DNA from 3 places in the Nonomuraea sp. NPDC054003 genome. Region 3 is predicted to be linked to each of the others. Evidence: predicted binding sites of a transcription regulator. Region 3 holds the regulator's gene; each other region holds the start of a gene.
The links. Region 3 encodes LexA, which represses DNA repair genes until DNA is damaged. Its sites were predicted from a motif close to TCGAACANNTGTTCGA; they were not measured.

Region 1: a site for LexA is predicted at 2,200-2,215, ahead of ACZ6YG_RS05365 (SAV_6107 family HEPN domain-containing protein). Genes of this name have one in related genera too.
Region 2: a site for LexA is predicted at 3,889-3,904, ahead of recA (recombinase RecA). Genes of this name have one in related genera too.

The regions. Positions count from the first base shown of each region.
Region 1 is NZ_JBVJKR010000002.1:245,003-250,379, reverse strand. Features, by position in the region: gene bldD (transcriptional regulator BldD) at 1-191, shown strand, start outside; gene ACZ6YG_RS05370 (hypothetical protein) at 475-780, opposite strand; gene ACZ6YG_RS05365 (SAV_6107 family HEPN domain-containing protein) at 1,490-1,936, opposite strand; gene ACZ6YG_RS05360 (SdpI family protein) at 2,676-3,059, shown strand; gene ACZ6YG_RS05355 (class I SAM-dependent methyltransferase) at 3,218-3,943, shown strand; gene ACZ6YG_RS05350 (ferredoxin) at 3,930-4,121, opposite strand; gene ACZ6YG_RS05345 (cytochrome P450) at 4,132-5,331, opposite strand.
Region 2 is NZ_JBVJKR010000003.1:213,722-219,098, reverse strand. Features, by position in the region: gene recX (recombination regulator RecX) at 1-250, opposite strand, end outside; gene recA (recombinase RecA) at 2,677-3,774, opposite strand; gene ACZ6YG_RS08595 (hypothetical protein) at 3,996-4,262, shown strand; gene ACZ6YG_RS08590 (DUF3046 domain-containing protein) at 4,254-4,448, opposite strand; gene ACZ6YG_RS08585 (VOC family protein) at 4,824-5,312, opposite strand.
Region 3 is NZ_JBVJKR010000001.1:259,888-265,264, reverse strand. Features, by position in the region: gene nrdR (transcriptional regulator NrdR) at 1-261, opposite strand, end outside; gene ACZ6YG_RS01015 (hypothetical protein) at 767-1,423, opposite strand; gene lexA (transcriptional repressor LexA) at 2,846-3,553, shown strand; gene ACZ6YG_RS01005 (DoxX family protein) at 3,802-4,209, shown strand; gene ACZ6YG_RS01000 (MalY/PatB family protein) at 4,244-5,356, shown strand.

The sequences.
Region 1 (5,377 bases), on a different contig from region 3:
CGCTGGCCCGCTACGCCGCCACGATCCAGAGCCAGCGTGGCGACTACAACGGCAAGGTGCTGTCGATCCGCCAGGAGGATCTGCGCTCCCTGGCCGTGATCTATGACAAGTCGCCGAGTGAGCTCACCGAGGAGCTGATCAGCTGGGGCGTCCTCGACGCCGAGGCCCGCCGGGCGGTCGAGACGTTCTGACCCGGCTCCCACAGCCGCGGCAAGGGGCGCGCCCATCCGGGCGTGCCCCTTGCTTGTTTTCTGACAAAGCCCCGCACAACAGACATTTCGCCGGGCCCAAAAAGCGGTCCGCCGCCATTCCCTCAGCGGGGTTCTCGATAATCCAACAAACCTCGTGTTTAGTCCCCGGCGCCCTTCACTCGCCTGTCAACCTCACGCTCCCGTGCGGGGCGCGGGAAACACGGCCCTCCGGCGGCCACGGCGCGGGCCATCCTCACTGGGGCGCGAGACGGGAGAAGTGCCGCTACTCACGGCAGGAGCCCGCCTGCAGCGACATCTTGGCCGCCTCTCCCCAGACCGGGCTCATCCTCATGGCGCGGTACAGCACCGACCCGAAATAGCGGGTGTTGTACCGATAGCCGGACTCCAACTGCCCCTTCACGGCCCAGCGGACCTTGTTCCTGCCCAGGTCCACGAACCAGTGACCAGCAGTGATCTTGTACGTGCACACGACGGGCTCCGCCGCCGGCGCGGCGCCCGGGAACACCGCTCCGGCCACCAGGACGGCGGCCGCCGCAGCGGTGGCGAACCCGGCTCTGCGCTTTCCCATGCTGTCTCCCTGCTCATGACCGCCGACGCTTCCGGCGGCGCGGCTCCCCTTTCGAAGCCGACACGGTAACCAGGGCCGCCCTCGTCACAGCTTCGCCGCGACATCGGCTCGACGCCGGCGCAGAGCAGAATGAGGCACCACATGCCTCTGACCTCGGGGAGCGCCTGACAGGAGCCGCCCATCTGGGGTGTCTTCATCGGGCTTGCCCGGGCTCAAGCGTCGACCCACGAGCGTCGCGACGCGGGGACGCCTCACGGGCGTCGGCTCACGGGCGTCGGTAGGCGTCAGCTCACGTGCGCGGCTCGCAGGCAGACGGCAGGCGCTACCCCCTCAACACGCGCGCTACGACCGCCCTCGTCCGCCCCTACGGGATGCGCCGGGTCGTCCGGACGGCGGAGGAGGCGGGTTTCGCCGCCATCGGGTGTATCGAGCAGCTCGCGTGCGCAGCGCAGGGCCCCGGGGCGTTCCAGCTCAACGGGCGTCCGCGGGACGCAGACTGCGGGCGTCTGCGGGACGCGGGACTGCGGGCTCGGGACCCACAGCAGGCCGGCTCTGGCTCGGCAAGGCGAGCAACGTGCCGGAAAGAGCGGCGGACATCCCACCGGCGCGGTGACCGCCGGAACGGCCGGCGCCTGGCCCCGTTACGTCTCCTCCTGCGAGGGCGTGGACGGCAGGGAGACCGGGGCGCTCGTAGGGGGTGGGTGGGATGTCAACCCGCCAGGGGCACGTCCACGGGGAGCTGGGGCTGGGAAGGGACGCCCAGGATGTCCTCGACCGTGCAGACGAAGGTCTCGGCCTCCGCCAGGAGCTCGTCGGCGTCCGCGGCGCTGACGCCGCGCACCAGGCCGGCCTCGGCGGCGGCCCGCTTGGCCGCGCTGGCCGCGAAGTAGGCCGCCCACTCGGCGAGCGACGGCTCGGTCTCGGGCAGCAGCTCCCATGCGCTGCGCAGGCGGCGCCTGCGACCCTGGGTGGGCTGCGGGCGGGCGGCCAGGATCGCCGCGGCGGCGCGCAGGGCGGCCAGGTGGGCCGACACGTAGCGCGATGCCGGGGAGCGAGCCGTCGCCGCCTCCGCCAGGCAGGAACGTGAATCCGTCAGGTGAGCCCGAACCGCAGGCGATAGCCGGGGCCCGGGCGTTTCTCTGGGCCGTGGTGCCATGTCGTTCGCCTCCTAGAGTCGTGGCGACTCCCGGCGTGTCCGCCGTTGAGGTCAACGATCGCAGACCCCACCGACATTTCCGCCGGGCCGGCCGGACGAGGAGCTTCCCCTCTCCCCGTCCGGCCAGGACGCGCCCACTCGTCTCCGCCGACGACGAGGACGCGCCCTTCGCCCTCGGAGCCTGACCGCGGGTCCGCGCTGGGGGAGCGCATGGCCCGCGACCAGGTCCTTCCGACGTGAGCCGCGAGCCTCACGTCACATGGTCGAACATAATTTCGATCACGCGCGGTGTCAACTGCTTCCACGAACACAGGTTCGATGACCATGACGGTGTCACCGGCGGGCTGCAACGCCGCTCACCTCACCTGCGAACGCCCCTGAACCCCCGCCCCTCCGGCGAATCCGAGGCTTCCGACCCGACGCCGCTCCTGGCCACGGACGGCATGCCACGGACACTCTCAGGAAAGCTGACGCTCTTATGAGCGTCCCCGTGGAGACGACGTGCTCCAGGGAGTGCCGACACTCACCGAGCGCCTCGGGGAGACGACATGCCACAGGGCGTTCTCAAGGGAACTCCGAGACCTGCACTACGGAGACGGCGAGATGTTCGGGCAGGTGTACGAGGTGGACGGGGTCGTGCTTTCGGAACGGGAGGAGTCGGCTCAGCGCCGTTTCGCGAGCGGAGAGAGGCCGCTCTGGCGGCGTTCCCGAGATCGCGGGTCGTGGTTACGATGGCGGGATGGGGCCCATCCTGATCAACGCCATTCTCACCGCTCCTGCCCTGGCGCTCCTCCTCATCCCCTTCCATGACGAATCCGGTGCCGTCGACAGCCGCAACGGCCTGGCCGGGTTGCGCACTCGGGAGACGCTCGCCTCATGCGAGGCATGGGACGCGGCGCACACCTGGGCCAAGGTCCCGATGCGCATGCTGGCCGCCGCCATGGCGGGGGTGCTGGTGGTGTCAGCCGCCGCCGAGCTGGCGGTCGGGCTGCCGGAGGGTGTCCAGGTGGCCACGATCCTGGCGCAGGCCGGGCTGCTCATAGGCGGCCTGTGCCTGATCGGCTGGCGCGCTCACCGCGTGGCCGCACGCGTGAACCGCGAACTCGCAGGCCGGCCCGCATGAGCGGCCGAGCCGGCACAGCCCCGGCACTCCTCCCACAACGACTCCCCGGCCCCTCAGAACACCGCCTCGGCCAGGCGCAAGGCGGTCGCGGACGACGGAAGACCGTCGAGGCCGGAACGCGGGAGGGCGGTGGGTCGTTCGGGTGGGTGGCGCGGCCCGTGGCGTTGGTCGCCGGGGCGGCCGCCGCCGTCGGGTTCGCGTGGGAGGCGCAACTGCCGCTGGGCGAAGACGTCCTGCACGTGGGCGGCCCGGTCGTCCTGCGGGGCCTGCGGCAGAAGCTGGCGCGGCTGGTGTACGACGGCCGGTACGGGGTGAACACGGCGGATTTCGCCGACCTGAGCGAGTTCGGTCTCGATCACCCGGAACGGGTCTACTACTCCCCCGCCCACTGGGGCACGCTGCGCCGGGCGCTGCCCGTGAGCGACGTGAGCGAGCACGACGTGTTCCTCGATCTCGGCGCGGGCAAGGGCCGGATGGCGCTGGAGGCCGCCAGCCGCTACCCGTTCGGGCGGGTGATCGGGGTGGAGCTGTCGCCCGAGCTGACGGAGATCGCGCGGTCCAACCTGGCCGGCACGCGGCTGCGGCTGCGTGCCGGCGGTGTCGAGTTCGTGCACTCGGACGTGCTGGAGTACGACATCCCGGACGACGTCAGCGTGGTGTTCCTGAACAACCCGTTCCGCGGGCGGATCTTCGCCGCCGCCGTGGACCGGCTGATCGCCTCCGCCGACCGCAGCCCGCGCCCCGTCACCGTCGTCTACTTCAACCCCGTCGAGGAGGCCTGCCTGCTCGGCACGGGCCGTTTCCGCCACGTGCGGACGGTGCGGCGCGGGACGGGCGACGGCGTGTTCGGCACGACCCGCGTCTACGCTCTCAGACAGCCTTGAGCGCGCCCGAAGGGCACAGCGTCACGGCTCGCCGAGCCCCCTCCTCCAGCTCGGCGGGCGGCACGGGCTGCAGGAGCACGACCGTCCCGTCCTCCTCGCTCTGATCGAAAACCTCTGGCACGGTGAGCGCGCACATGCCCGCACCGATGCACACGTTCGTGTCGGCTTCTATCTTCATGAATCCCTGCTTACCAGGTGACGGGCAGCCGGTGCACGCCGTAGATGGCCATGTCCGCCCTGAGCGGCACCTCGTCGGCCGGCACCGCGAGCCGCAGGCCGGGGAAGCGGCGCAGGAGGGCCGCGAACCCGATCCGCATCTCCGCGCGGGCGAGCTGCTGGCCGAGGCACTGGTGGATGCCGTGGCCGAACCCGAGGTGGCCGGTCGCGGGCCGGGTGACGTCGAGCCGGTCGCCGCCGGGGAACCGGGACGGGTCGCGGTTGATCACCGGCAGGTGCAGGGTGACCGACTCGCCTTTCCTGATGAGGTGGCCGTCGATCTCGACGTCTTCCAGGGCGGTCCTGACCGGGCCGACGTGGATGATCGTGAGGTGGCGCATCAGTTCCTCGACGGCGTTGCCGATCAGCGACGGGTCGTCGCGCAGCGCGGCGAGCTGGGCGGGGTCGGCGAGCAGCGCGTAGGTGCCGAGACCGAGCATGTTGGCGGTGGTCTCGTGCCCGGCGACCAGGAGCAGGAACGCGACGCCGGTGAGCTCGTCGTCGCTCAGCTCGCCGCCTTCGATGAGGCCGCTGAGCAGGTCCTCCCCCGGGTGCTCACGCTTGCGCGAGACGAGCCCGTACAGGTAGGTGAAGACGCGGCCGATGGCCGCGAGGGCGTCGGAGGCCCGCGCGTCCAGGCTCACCAGGATCTTGGTGTCCTCCTGGAAGGCCGCCCGCTCCTCGTACGGGACGCCGAGCAGTTCGCAGATGACCAGTGAGGGGATGGGCAGCGCGAAGGCGTCGACGAGGTCGACCGGCCCGCCCGCGGCTTCCATCTCGTCAAGCCGGGCCTCGGTGATCTCCTCGATCCTGGCTTCGAGCTGCTTCATCCTGCGTACGGTGAACTGCCCGGTGAGCAGTTTGCGGTAGCGGGTGTGCTCGGGCGCGTCGGTGCGCAGGAAGAACCCGGGCGGGACCTCGAACTCCTGCGAGCGGATCTCCTCGGCGAGGTCGGCGCGCGACGCGAGGGGCGGGTGCGCCAGCTCGGGCCGGTTGCTGAAGCGCTGGTCGGCCAGCACCGCGCGGGCGGCCGCGTAGCCGGTCACGAGCCAGCCCTCGTGGCCGTCGGCGTACCTCATCCGGTGCACGTCGCCGCGCTCGCGCAGCCTCGCGTACGTCTCGGGCGGGTCGAACGGGCGTTCCCGCCGCGTGGTCAGGGTCAGGTCGGTCATGGCTGCCTCCTTCTCCAGGACGCCACCAAGAAAACCTCATTGAATG
Region 2 (5,377 bases), on a different contig from region 3:
TCTCCTGGTCGACCCCGCGATGCCGCAACTCGTTGGCCAGAGCCCGCTTGGCCAGGCCCCGGCCGTGATGCCGGGAGTCGACCCAGGCCTCGGCGAACGCCTCGTCGTTGATGAGCCCCAGTTCGGTGAACCGGTCGAGCACCGACTCCGCCACCTCGTCGGGCACCTCCCGCTTCCGTATCGCCTCGGCCAGTTGCGCCCGCGTCTTGGGCGCCATGGTGAGCAGCCGCAGGCAGATCGCCCGCGCCACCGCCTCAGGATCGGCCGGCGGCGCCGCTGCCGCTCCCGAACCGGCATCCGGCCCATCAGCCGGCCATCCCCGCCCGGCCTTCCGTCCGGACCGCCTCCCCTTACACCCCTTCTTCGCCTTCTCCCCCGAACCCGGCTCCACCCCCGGCGTCGCCCAGAACTCCGTGCCCGCAGCCGACTCCCCCACACGAGTTCCGGTCCCTGCATCCGACACCCCGGCAGAAGTCCCGGTCCCTGCGTCCGACACCCCCGCGGAAGCCCAGGTCCCCCTGTCCGATGCCCCGCCCGGAGCCCTGATTCCCCCATCCGCCGACACCGCGTCGCCCGGCACCTCACCATCCCCTACCGACGCCGCACCACCATCCGGCACCTCACCGGAGGCATCCTCCAGCGGGCCCGCACCACCGCTCAACGCCTCACCAGATGCATCCCCCGACAGAACTGCACCGCCGCCCGTCGCCTCACCGGAGGCATCCTCCAGCGGGCCAGCACCACCGCTCAACGTCTCACCAGATGCATCCCCCGACGGAATCGCACCACTGCCCAGCGGCTCAGCTGACGCCGTGCCACGGCCTGGCATCCCATCGGACGCGGGGTGGGAAGCCGCCGCGCCACCGTCCTGCTCATCGAGGGCAGCGTCGGGAGAAAGAGAGGACTCCCCACCTCCGTCAGGCCTCCCCTCCTCGGCGGTCTGCCCAGGCCGCCAGGCACTCACGACGGACGCGACGCTCCTCCCGGACATGACCTGCGGCGTTCCACGCGAATCCGCGTCGTCCGGGCCGCCCTCCTCACCGTGGAACGCAGGCCGAGGGTCTGCGGCTTCAGCGTCGGAGCCTGCGGAGGGAGGAAGCATGTCATCGGAGTTCACAACGGATTCCCGCTGACGACGGCGCTGCTCGCGCCACTCTTCAGGCGAAGGCCAACCACCGATCCCACCACTCGTCGCCGGAGAAGACCGCTTCCTCGAAACCCCCTGATCAGTCAACCCATCGCCTCGCCGGAAAACCGAACCGGCCCGCTCCCCGCCCGAGCGCCCACCGCCGACCCGTCTTTCAGCAGCAGCACCGCCACCGGCCCGTTCCCCAGACGAAGCACCATCAGCCCGCACCCGATCGAAAGCATCATCGGCCCTTACCGGGTTGTAAGGACCATCGACCCGCACCACATCGGAAGAGCCGTCAGACGGTTCCTCACCGGAGGCATCATCACCCCAAGCCTCGCTTAAAGGACCGTCAGACCGTTCCTCACCTGAACCACCATCGGCCCGCACCCCGCTGAAAGCACCATCGCCCCGAGCCTCGCTGAAAGGACCGTCAGACTCCCCGCGGGCAACACCATCGTCCCGAGCCTCACTGGAAGGACCGTCAGAATCCGCGCCCGAATCACCATCGGCCCGAGCCCCACTAGTAAGTCCGTCACCCGGCTCCGCTGCGGAAGATCCGCTGACGGCTCCCGATGTGAAGCCAGGCACGGAAAGAGCCTCCTGGGAGACCACCCGCCCCTCTATCGGCTGAGCCTCCAGAGAGCCCCCTTCGGACACTAGAGACTCACGCCGCGCCTCCGAGGACGGTCCCTCGTCAACCCCCTCCGACGTGAAGGATCCATCCACAGGTCGCCCCGCCGTATCCGGATCCCGCCGGAACTCCTCCGGGGACAACCCCATGGGCGCCTGCCCGCGGACAGCTTCAGACCGCCCCACTCCGCGCCTCTCCACGGACAGCTCTTCACCAACCTGCCCCCGTACGAAGAAGTTTCCCCCAGGCTGCCGCGAAGCGTCCCGATCGTCCCGTCGCTCTTCCAGGGACGCCTCCCGCTCCCGTACGGAGAAGCCACCCGCCGCTCGATCCGCCCGCCCCTCCAGGGACAGCTCTTCACCAACCCGTCCCCGTACGGAGGAGTTGCCCTCAGACTGCCCCGCAGCGGCCGGATCGTCCCGTGGCGCCTCCGGGGAAGCCTCCTCGGAGGCCCGCTCCCGTACGGAGAAGCCACCCGCCGCTCGACCTGCCCGCCCCTCCAGGGACAGATCGTCACCAACCTGCCCCCGCACGGAGGAGTTGCCCGCAGACCACCCCGCAGCGGCCTGTCGCCCCTCCTGGGACACCTCCTCAGCGGCCCGCTCCCGCACGGAGAAACCACCAGCCGCCCGCCCCTCCAGGGACAGCTCTTCACCGGCCCGCTTCCCGGATTCACCCTCAGCAGGGGTCGGATCGCCCCAGAAGGGGTGGCTTTGCTGGGGTTCGCCCGCGGGCCGTGTCCACCAGGTGTCTTCAGGCGGCGGCTGCTCCCCCGGGGCGCGGCCGCCGAAGAAAGGGTGGCGCCCGCCGGGTGGGGCGCCCTCGGATGAGGAGCGCCGGGGTTTGCGGCGGGATGAGGCCGGGGCGCCCCGGTCGTGGGGCGCCGGATCCGTGTCACTCATGCGCCGACCGATCAGACGTCACCAGGCTTCGGCGTGGACTTGGAGCCGCGGCCGGACGCGGCGGGCGCCTTGGCGGGCGCGGGAGGCGCGGGGGCCTCGGCGGGCTCGTCGAGGCGCGGGCCCACGCCCAGCTTGTCCTTGATCTTCTTCTCGATCTCGTTGGCCATGTCGGGGTGGTTGCGCAGGAAGTTGCGCGCGTTCTCCTTGCCCTGGCCGAGCTGGTCGCCCTCGTAGGTGTACCAGGCGCCGGACTTGCGGACGAAGCCGTGCTCGACGCCCATGTCGATGAGGCCGCCCTCGCGGGAGACGCCCACCCCGTAGAGGATGTCGAAGTCGGCCACCCGGAAGGGCGGGGCCATCTTGTTCTTGACCACCTTGACGCGGGTCCGGTTGCCGACCGCTTCGGTGCCGTCCTTGAGGGTCTCGATGCGGCGGATGTCGAGGCGGACCGAGGCGTAGAACTTGAGCGCCTTGCCACCGGTCGTGGTCTCGGGGCTGCCGAACATCACGCCGATCTTCTCGCGGAGCTGGTTGATGAAGATGGCGGTGGTGCCGGTGCTGCTGAGCGCGCCCGCGACCTTGCGCAGGGCCTGGGACATCAGGCGGGCCTGGAGACCGACGTGGCTGTCGCCCATCTCGCCCTCGATCTCGGCCTTGGGCACCAGGGCGGCCACCGAGTCGATGACGATGATGTCGACGGCGCCGGACCTGATCAGCATGTCGGCGATCTCCAGCGCCTGCTCGCCGGTGTCGGGCTGGGAGACCAGCAGGGCGTCGGTGTCGACGCCGAGCTTCTTGGCGTATTCGGGGTCGAGGGCGTGCTCGGCGTCGATGAACGCCGCGATGCCGCCGGCCCGCTGCGCGTTGGCCACCGCGTGCAGCGCGATGGTGGTCTTGCCGGAGGACTCCGGACCGTAGATCTCGACGATCCTGCCGCGCGGCAGGCCGCCGATGCCGAGCGCGACGTCGAGGGAGATCGACCCGGTCGGGATCACCTCGATGGGGGCTCGGGCGTCATCGCCGAGGCGCATGACGGAACCCTTGCCGAACTGCCGCTCGATCTGGGCGAGGGCGGTCTCGAGGGCCTTCTCGCGGTCGTTGATAGCCATGGGAGCTCCCTCTTGAGGGTCGTGGTCGGAATCAGTCGAGTGAAAGCTACGGTCTGCCACCGACATTTTCCCGGAAGCGGTCGTGGAAGACGTGGCCCGGCGAGCCCATCGTAGCCGAACGGCTGTTCGATCACACGCACGTCCGCGAGGAAGTCCGCCCGCGCCCGGATGCGTTCCCGCAGCCTGGGGAGACTCCTGGGAAGAGGGCAGGAGGTGACCACGTGGCGAGCTCGTACACCAGCGAACGGCGCACTCATCTGCAGGGCCTCGCCGAGGTGCTCCCTCGCCACGGGCTGGTGAGCCGGATGGTGGGCGAGGAGGAGCCGCTGTTGTGGGTGTGGCATCCGCACACGAGCAGGCAGACCCTGGTCTTCGCCACGCCGTCGGAGCGGGGCTGGCTGTTTCTCTGGGCGCCCGGCGGCACGGGCGGTGCCGACGACCTCGATCGCACGGCGCGCGCTCTGAGGGAGACGCTGGGCTCAGCGTAGCCGGGGGGAGACGTCCTCGACCTGGCAGACGGCCCGCCAGACGGTCTTGGCGCTCTCGCCGTCGGCCAGCGCCTGCACCACGGTGCGCCCGCCGAGCGGCGCGATCACGTAATCACGCGCCCACGACTCGGCGTAGGTGTCGCCGAAGTGCAGGCGCATCCTTCTCCAGAACTCAGTCAGGCGCATCACTCAAGTATGGATCGGCCCCGGGAGTGGGTAGGACGCAACGGGAACGTGAACGACCTGCGTATCACCCGCCTTCGAACCACGGCATCGGCATGTGCCGGAGACCCGGAAGGGAGGAAGCGCGGATCCCCCCGTCGGCTGAGGCAGGCGGTCCCCCTCCGCGCGACTCTGATGGCGAAGACCGCGAAACCCTCACCCCCCAAGTCAGCCAAGGCCAAGGCCAACAGGACGAAGCGCCGCCACTTACTGTCCTTGCGGCGCGAGGCCGTACGGAAGGAGAAGGCAGAGAGGTCCGAGCGGCATGCCGGGATCCGGCAGGAGCCGCGGGCGGGCCGTCCGCGCACGCGCCGCGCGTCGCGGCGCTAGGTCACGGCGTCACAGCACGCGCGCGCCGTACATCTCACCGAGATGGTCGGCGAGCAGCTCCAGCCGGGCGCCGTCGGGGTCCTTGAAGTAGATGGAGGCGCCGCTCTCGATCTGGTGCGGCACGCCGGCCATCTCCAGCTTCCCGCGCAGCCGCTCCCAGGTGGCGGGGTCGACGGAGATCGCGATGTGGTGGAGGCCGCCGAGCACCTCCTGGTAAGGGCCGAGGTCGAGGCCGGGGAGGTCGAAGAAGGCCAGCAGGTTGCCGTTGCCGAGGTCGAAGAAGAAGTGGCTCGAGCCCTTGTAGTCGCGGTTCTCGAAGATCTCCGTCAGCGGGAACTCCAGCAGCTCCTGGTAGAACTTGACGGTGCGTTCCACGTCCGACGACAACAGGGCGATGTGGTGCAGGCCGCGCGCGCTGGACGAGGGCCGGTGCGCTAAGAGGTAGCGCCGCCTGATCTCCTCGCGGCGGGCCTCGACGGCCGCGTGGTCGATGGTCACGGTCGGTGTATGTCCGCCCGCGCGCCCGCTCAATCACGCGGCGCGGCCGCAATGCGTTTTCTGTC
Region 3 (5,377 bases):
CCTCTGCCCCAGCTGCGCCAGTGAGTCCTCGCTGACCGGTCTGCCCTGGCAGGCTCGCCGCACGCCCGCGACGACCTTGTCACGCGAGAACGGCTCGGTGACTCCGCTGCGCTTGCTGACCATGAGGAGCACGGTCTCCTGGGTGGTGAATCGCCGCCCGCATTCGGGGCAGGTGCGCCTGCGCCTGATCGCCGCGCCGTCCTCTGTGGAGCGGCTGTCGATGACCCTGGTGTCGGGGTGGCGGCAGAACGGACAATGCACGCTTACGCCTCCTCGCTTCAGGGGTCACCACAGGCACGGCATCCGCCTCTGGGGACGCTCGCGCACGCACCGGAGCTTCTGTCTGGTGCGGTCGCCGAAACACAAGGTGTGGTGAACTACATCGGTGTAACTACTAGATGTTGTGGTCCAACCGTAGAAGCGCGCGACCATGAACGCAAGTTGGCCGGGCCCGCCCGGCCGAAGTCGCTGATCAGCCCCCGCGTCCCCGCCCCGCCTCGGCGTGTCGTCCGGGACGTGTCACTTTTGTTGGTACGCGTCACGTACGTGATGTTTGTTCACAGGAGGCTCGCGGGCATCGCACGGTCACCTATTGTCCCTGGTGTAAAGGGGTGCCGACGCCATCGGGGCCGTGGAAGCGGGTGCCCGCCCATCTGGGCGGACTCGTCAGCCTGTCGCACCGCTTGGCCTCGTCCGCGACGGCGCCTAGGTCCTCGCCGGGGTGGACGCCGGCGCCGCTCAGGTTGTCGACTTCACGCACCTGTGCCTACGACAGGCCGGCGACGCTCCTCAGGCTGTGGCCTTCACGCACCTGCGCCCACGGTAAGCCGGCGACGCTCCACAGGTTGCCGCCTTCACGCACCTGCGCCCACGACAGGCCGACGGCGCTTCTCGGGCTGGCGCCTTCACGCACCTGTGCCCACGGCGGGCCGGCGACGCTCCACAGGTTGTCACCTTCACGCACCTGCGCCCACGACAGGCCGACGGCGCCCGGCGAGCGCTCGACCACTGCGTGGCCGGCCGCCCTGGTGCCGAGCCAGAACCCGCCCAGCGACAGCAGCGCCATGACCAGCACCAGCACCGCCTGGCCGCGCCGCGTCAACCGCACCGGCGCGGTCTCGGCCGTGCTGCCCCGCAGCCTCTTCCCCGCCCGCGCACGCCGCCCACTGTCGGCCCCCGCGGAGCGGCCCACCCCGTCGGCCTGCGTGGTGCCGCCGGTCCTGCCGACCTGCGTGGCGCGGCCGGTCCTGTCAACCTGTGCGGCGCGACCGGCCCTATCGATCTGCGTAACGCGACCGGCCCTGTCGATCTGTGCGGCGCGACCGGCCCTGTCGATCCGCGCGAACCTCGGGAACCAGCCCATCCTTGGCCGGCCGAGCTGCGCTGGAGTCCCGGGCACGACGACGCGGCGACGCGCCCGCACCGCGTCCCCTTCAATCGCGCCGTCCCCCTTACGCGTCCGGCGCCTCGATTGCAGGTCCGCCGGGGCCCGCTCCCCCTGCGCTGCGCGCGCACTCCCCTTGGGTACCATCGACGCCCCGTCCCGCCGGAGCCCCCGCACTCGGGCCGGGGACACCGGCGACCGCTCAGCGCGACCGTCGCCGAGCCCGTCTTCGCCGGTGAGGCCGGAACGCCGCAGAGGGCCGTCGTCCGTCAGGCGCCTTTCCGGCGCACCCTGCCTCCGGCGCCGCTCCACGACCCGCCGCTCGCCCCCCGCCTGGCGCCCACCGTTGACGACCTGGCCGACTCCGGGCACGCGCTCACCCGCCGCCCGGCGCCCGCCATTGACGGCCGGACCGTCTCCGGGCGCTCGCTCTCCCGTCCGGACGGGCCTTCCGTTGACGACCTGACCGTCTCCGGGCGCTCGCCCTCTCGTCCGGACGGGCCTTCCGTTGACGGCCGGGCCGTCTCCCGGCACTCGCTTTCCCGTCCGAACGGGCCCGCCATTGACGACCTGACCGGCTCCGGGCGCGCGCTCGCCTGCCGCCCGGCGCCTGCCATTGACGGCCTGGCCAACTCCCGGCCCACGCTCTCCCCCTCGAACGGACCCGCCGTTCACGACCTGACCGGGTCCAGGCGCACACTCTTCCGTACGGACGGACCCGCCATTGACGACGCCTCCCGGCGCACGCTCGCCCGCCGCCTGGCGCCCGCCGTTGACGACCTGACCGGTTCCGGGCGCTCGCTCTCGGACGGACCCGCCGTTGACGACCTGACCGGTTCCGGGCGCTCGCTCTCGGACGGACCCGCCGTTGACGACCTGACCGGCTCCGGGCGCTCGCTCTCCCCCTCGGACGGGCCCGCCGTCGCTTCTCCCCCACCTGCCAGGGCCGGTGTCCGAGTCGGGGCGGGCTGGGGGGACGAGGTACAGGTGGGGGCGCTTGCCGTCGGCGGCCCATCGCGATCGGGGGCCCGCTCCGCCGTCGTTATTCCGCCTGGGCGCTTCGGGGCGAGGGTGGCGTCCCTGAGGGCTCCCCTCCTGGGTGGCGTCGACGATGAGGGTGAGGCGCTTGACGTGGTCGCCGGTCGGATCCGCCATCAGATCATCCCGTGGATGCGGCCCGTGGGTGAGCCCGCTGCGCGGTGGCTCCGTCTGGTCGTTCGCATGATGGACCTCCCGCCGTCGTGGCCCCCGGAAACGGCCGTAGAAAGATCGGCAAATCGAACACGGTGTCGATCGAACTCCCGTACGATGTTCTACACCACACTGCCGACATTTTCGAGGAAGACTCGAACAACTGTTTGAAGATGATCTTCAACAGAGATACGGTCGCTGTGTGCGACATCAGGACCACGGACCGGGAGCCTCGCCCGCGGGGCGGGTTGCCGGGCGAGGAGGAGAGGCATGAGCGAGCGGGATGACGCCAATGGGGTCAGTGACCTCGCGGTGCGAAGGCGTGACTCACTGGGGCTGACCCCCAGGCAACGCAAGATCCTCGAGGTGATCCGCGACTCGGTGCAGCAGCGCGGCTATCCGCCGTCCATGCGCGAGATCGGCGAAGCCGTCCAGTTGACCAGCACGTCCAGCGTGTCGCACCAGTTGACGGCTTTGCAGCGCAAGGGCTATCTGCGGCGTGACCCCCACCGCCCGCGCGCGCTCGAGGTGCGGCTGCCGGGTGAGCCGGTGCTGTGGGTCGACCCCGACACCGCCACCGACGACGCCCCCGTCAACAGGCCCACCGCCGCCTACGTCCCGCTGGTCGGCCGCATCGCCGCCGGTGGCCCGATTCTGGCCGAGGAGAGCGTCGAGGACGTCTTCGCGCTTCCCAAGCAGCTGGTCGGCGAGGGCACGCTCTTCCTCCTGCAGGTCACCGGTGACTCGATGATCGACGCCGCGATCGCCGACGGCGACTGGGTCGTGGTCCGCCAGCAGCCGGTCGCCGAGAGCGGCGACATCGTGGCCGCGATGATCGAGGGCGAGGCGACGGTCAAGACCTTCAAGCGCAAGGACGGCCACGTCTGGCTGGTGCCGCACAACGACAACTACGAACCCATCCCCGGCGACGAGGCCAGCGTCCTGGGCAAGGTCGTGGCGGTCCTGCGCCGCCTCTGACCACTCGCCGCGTGAGACGCGGTGCGGCCGTCCCGCACCGCGCTCCTCACCGGCTCTCGCCCACCAGCCCGCCGATGGTCGCCGTCCTCCTCTCCACGCGCGTCCTGTCCGGCGGGCGCCTCTCCGGCTGCCCGGGTTCCATGGTTCCGTCGCACACGGCGCGTCTCCGGGCAAGTGCACCTACCTCCACCCTTGTCCGGTAACCAGCCGCATTCCGGCGGTTGATCGCAGTCCATAATGTCGGCGGCATGGAGAAGATCGAGACGAGGCCGAGTGCCGGGCGGCGGCTGGCCGGGGCCGGCCTGTGGGTGCTCCAGGTGGTCATGGCCGGCATGCTGCTGATGGCGGCGATGGGCAAGTTCACCGGGGCTGAGCCGTCGGTGTCCACGTTCGAGGCGATCGGGTGGGGTGACTGGTTCCGCTACCTGGTCGCGGTGCTGGAGGTCGCGGTGGCGGTGTGCCTGCTGGCGCCCCCGGTGGCCGGAGCGGCCGCGCTGGCGGGCGCCGGGCTGATGGCCGGTGCGGTGCTGACCGAGGCGTTCGTGAGCGGCGGGCCTGTGGCGTTGCCGCTGGTCCTGCTCGTGATGAGCGGGGTGATCGCGTGGGGGCGGCGTGATCGTACGGACCGGCTGTGGCGGTCGCTGGCCGGCGGCTGATCCGTACGAAGGCCGACATTCCTAGAATGTCTGGGTGAGCGACACATTCGTGGGTGAAGCGTTCAAAGCACGCAACGACGGGCTCAAGTGGGCGAAGGCGGACCCGGGGGTCATCCCCGCGTGGGTGGCCGACATGGACCTGCCGTCCGCTCCCGAGGTGGTCGAGGCGCTGCGCCGCCGGGCGGAAGGCGACCTCGGCTATCCTTCGTGGCTCGACAGCCCCCAGAGCGGGCCGCTCGCCGAGGCGTTCGCGGAGCGGATGGCCGCCCGATACAGGTGGGAGCCCGATCCGGGCCTGGTCCGCTCCTACTCCGACATCAACCAGGCCCTGCAGGTGCTGCTGCACGTGTGGACGGCCCCGGGAGACGGGGTGGCGCTGCACACCCCGGCCTATCATCCGTTCCTCGGCACGCTGGAGACCATGGACCGGCCGCTGCGCCCCATCCGGCTCGTGCCGGACGGCGACTCGTGGCGCGCCGAGATCCCCGACCTGTCCGGGTGCAAGGTGCTGCTGCTGGTCAACCCGCAGAACCCGACCGGCCGCGTCTTCACCCGGGCCGAGCTGGAGGAGCTCGCCGAGCTCGCCGAACGGCACGATCTGCTGGTCATCTCCGACGAGATCCACGCGGACCTGGTGTACGAGCCGAACCGGCACATCCCGTTCGGCACGATCCTGCCTGACCGGACGGTCACCCTGACCTCGGCCACCAAGGCGTTCAACCTGGGCGGGATCCGCTGTTCGGTGGCGCACGTCGGTTCCCTCGGGCTGCGCGGGGCGCTGGACGCCCAGCCGCCGTTCCTCTTCGGCTCGGCGAACGTGTTCGGCGTGGAGGCGACCGTGGCCGCCTGGCGGCACGGTGACGCCTGGCTGGCGGACACGGTCGCGCTGCTCGACCGGAACCGTCGCGCCATCGCCGAACACCTGCCCGAGGGCGTCACGTACCGCGTGCCGGAGGCCACCTACCTGGCGTGGCTCGACTACGGCCGTCCCGGGGTGGCGGAGCAGCTGGAGCGGGAGGCGAAGGTCCTCCTCAGCGACGGCGCCGTGTTCGGGCCGGGCGGCGAGACGTTCGTCCGGCTGAACTTCGCCACCTCCGAGCCCGTTCTCGCCGAGATCCTGCGGAGGATAGCCACCGTGACGCCCTGATCGGGCGGGGACGGCTCTCCG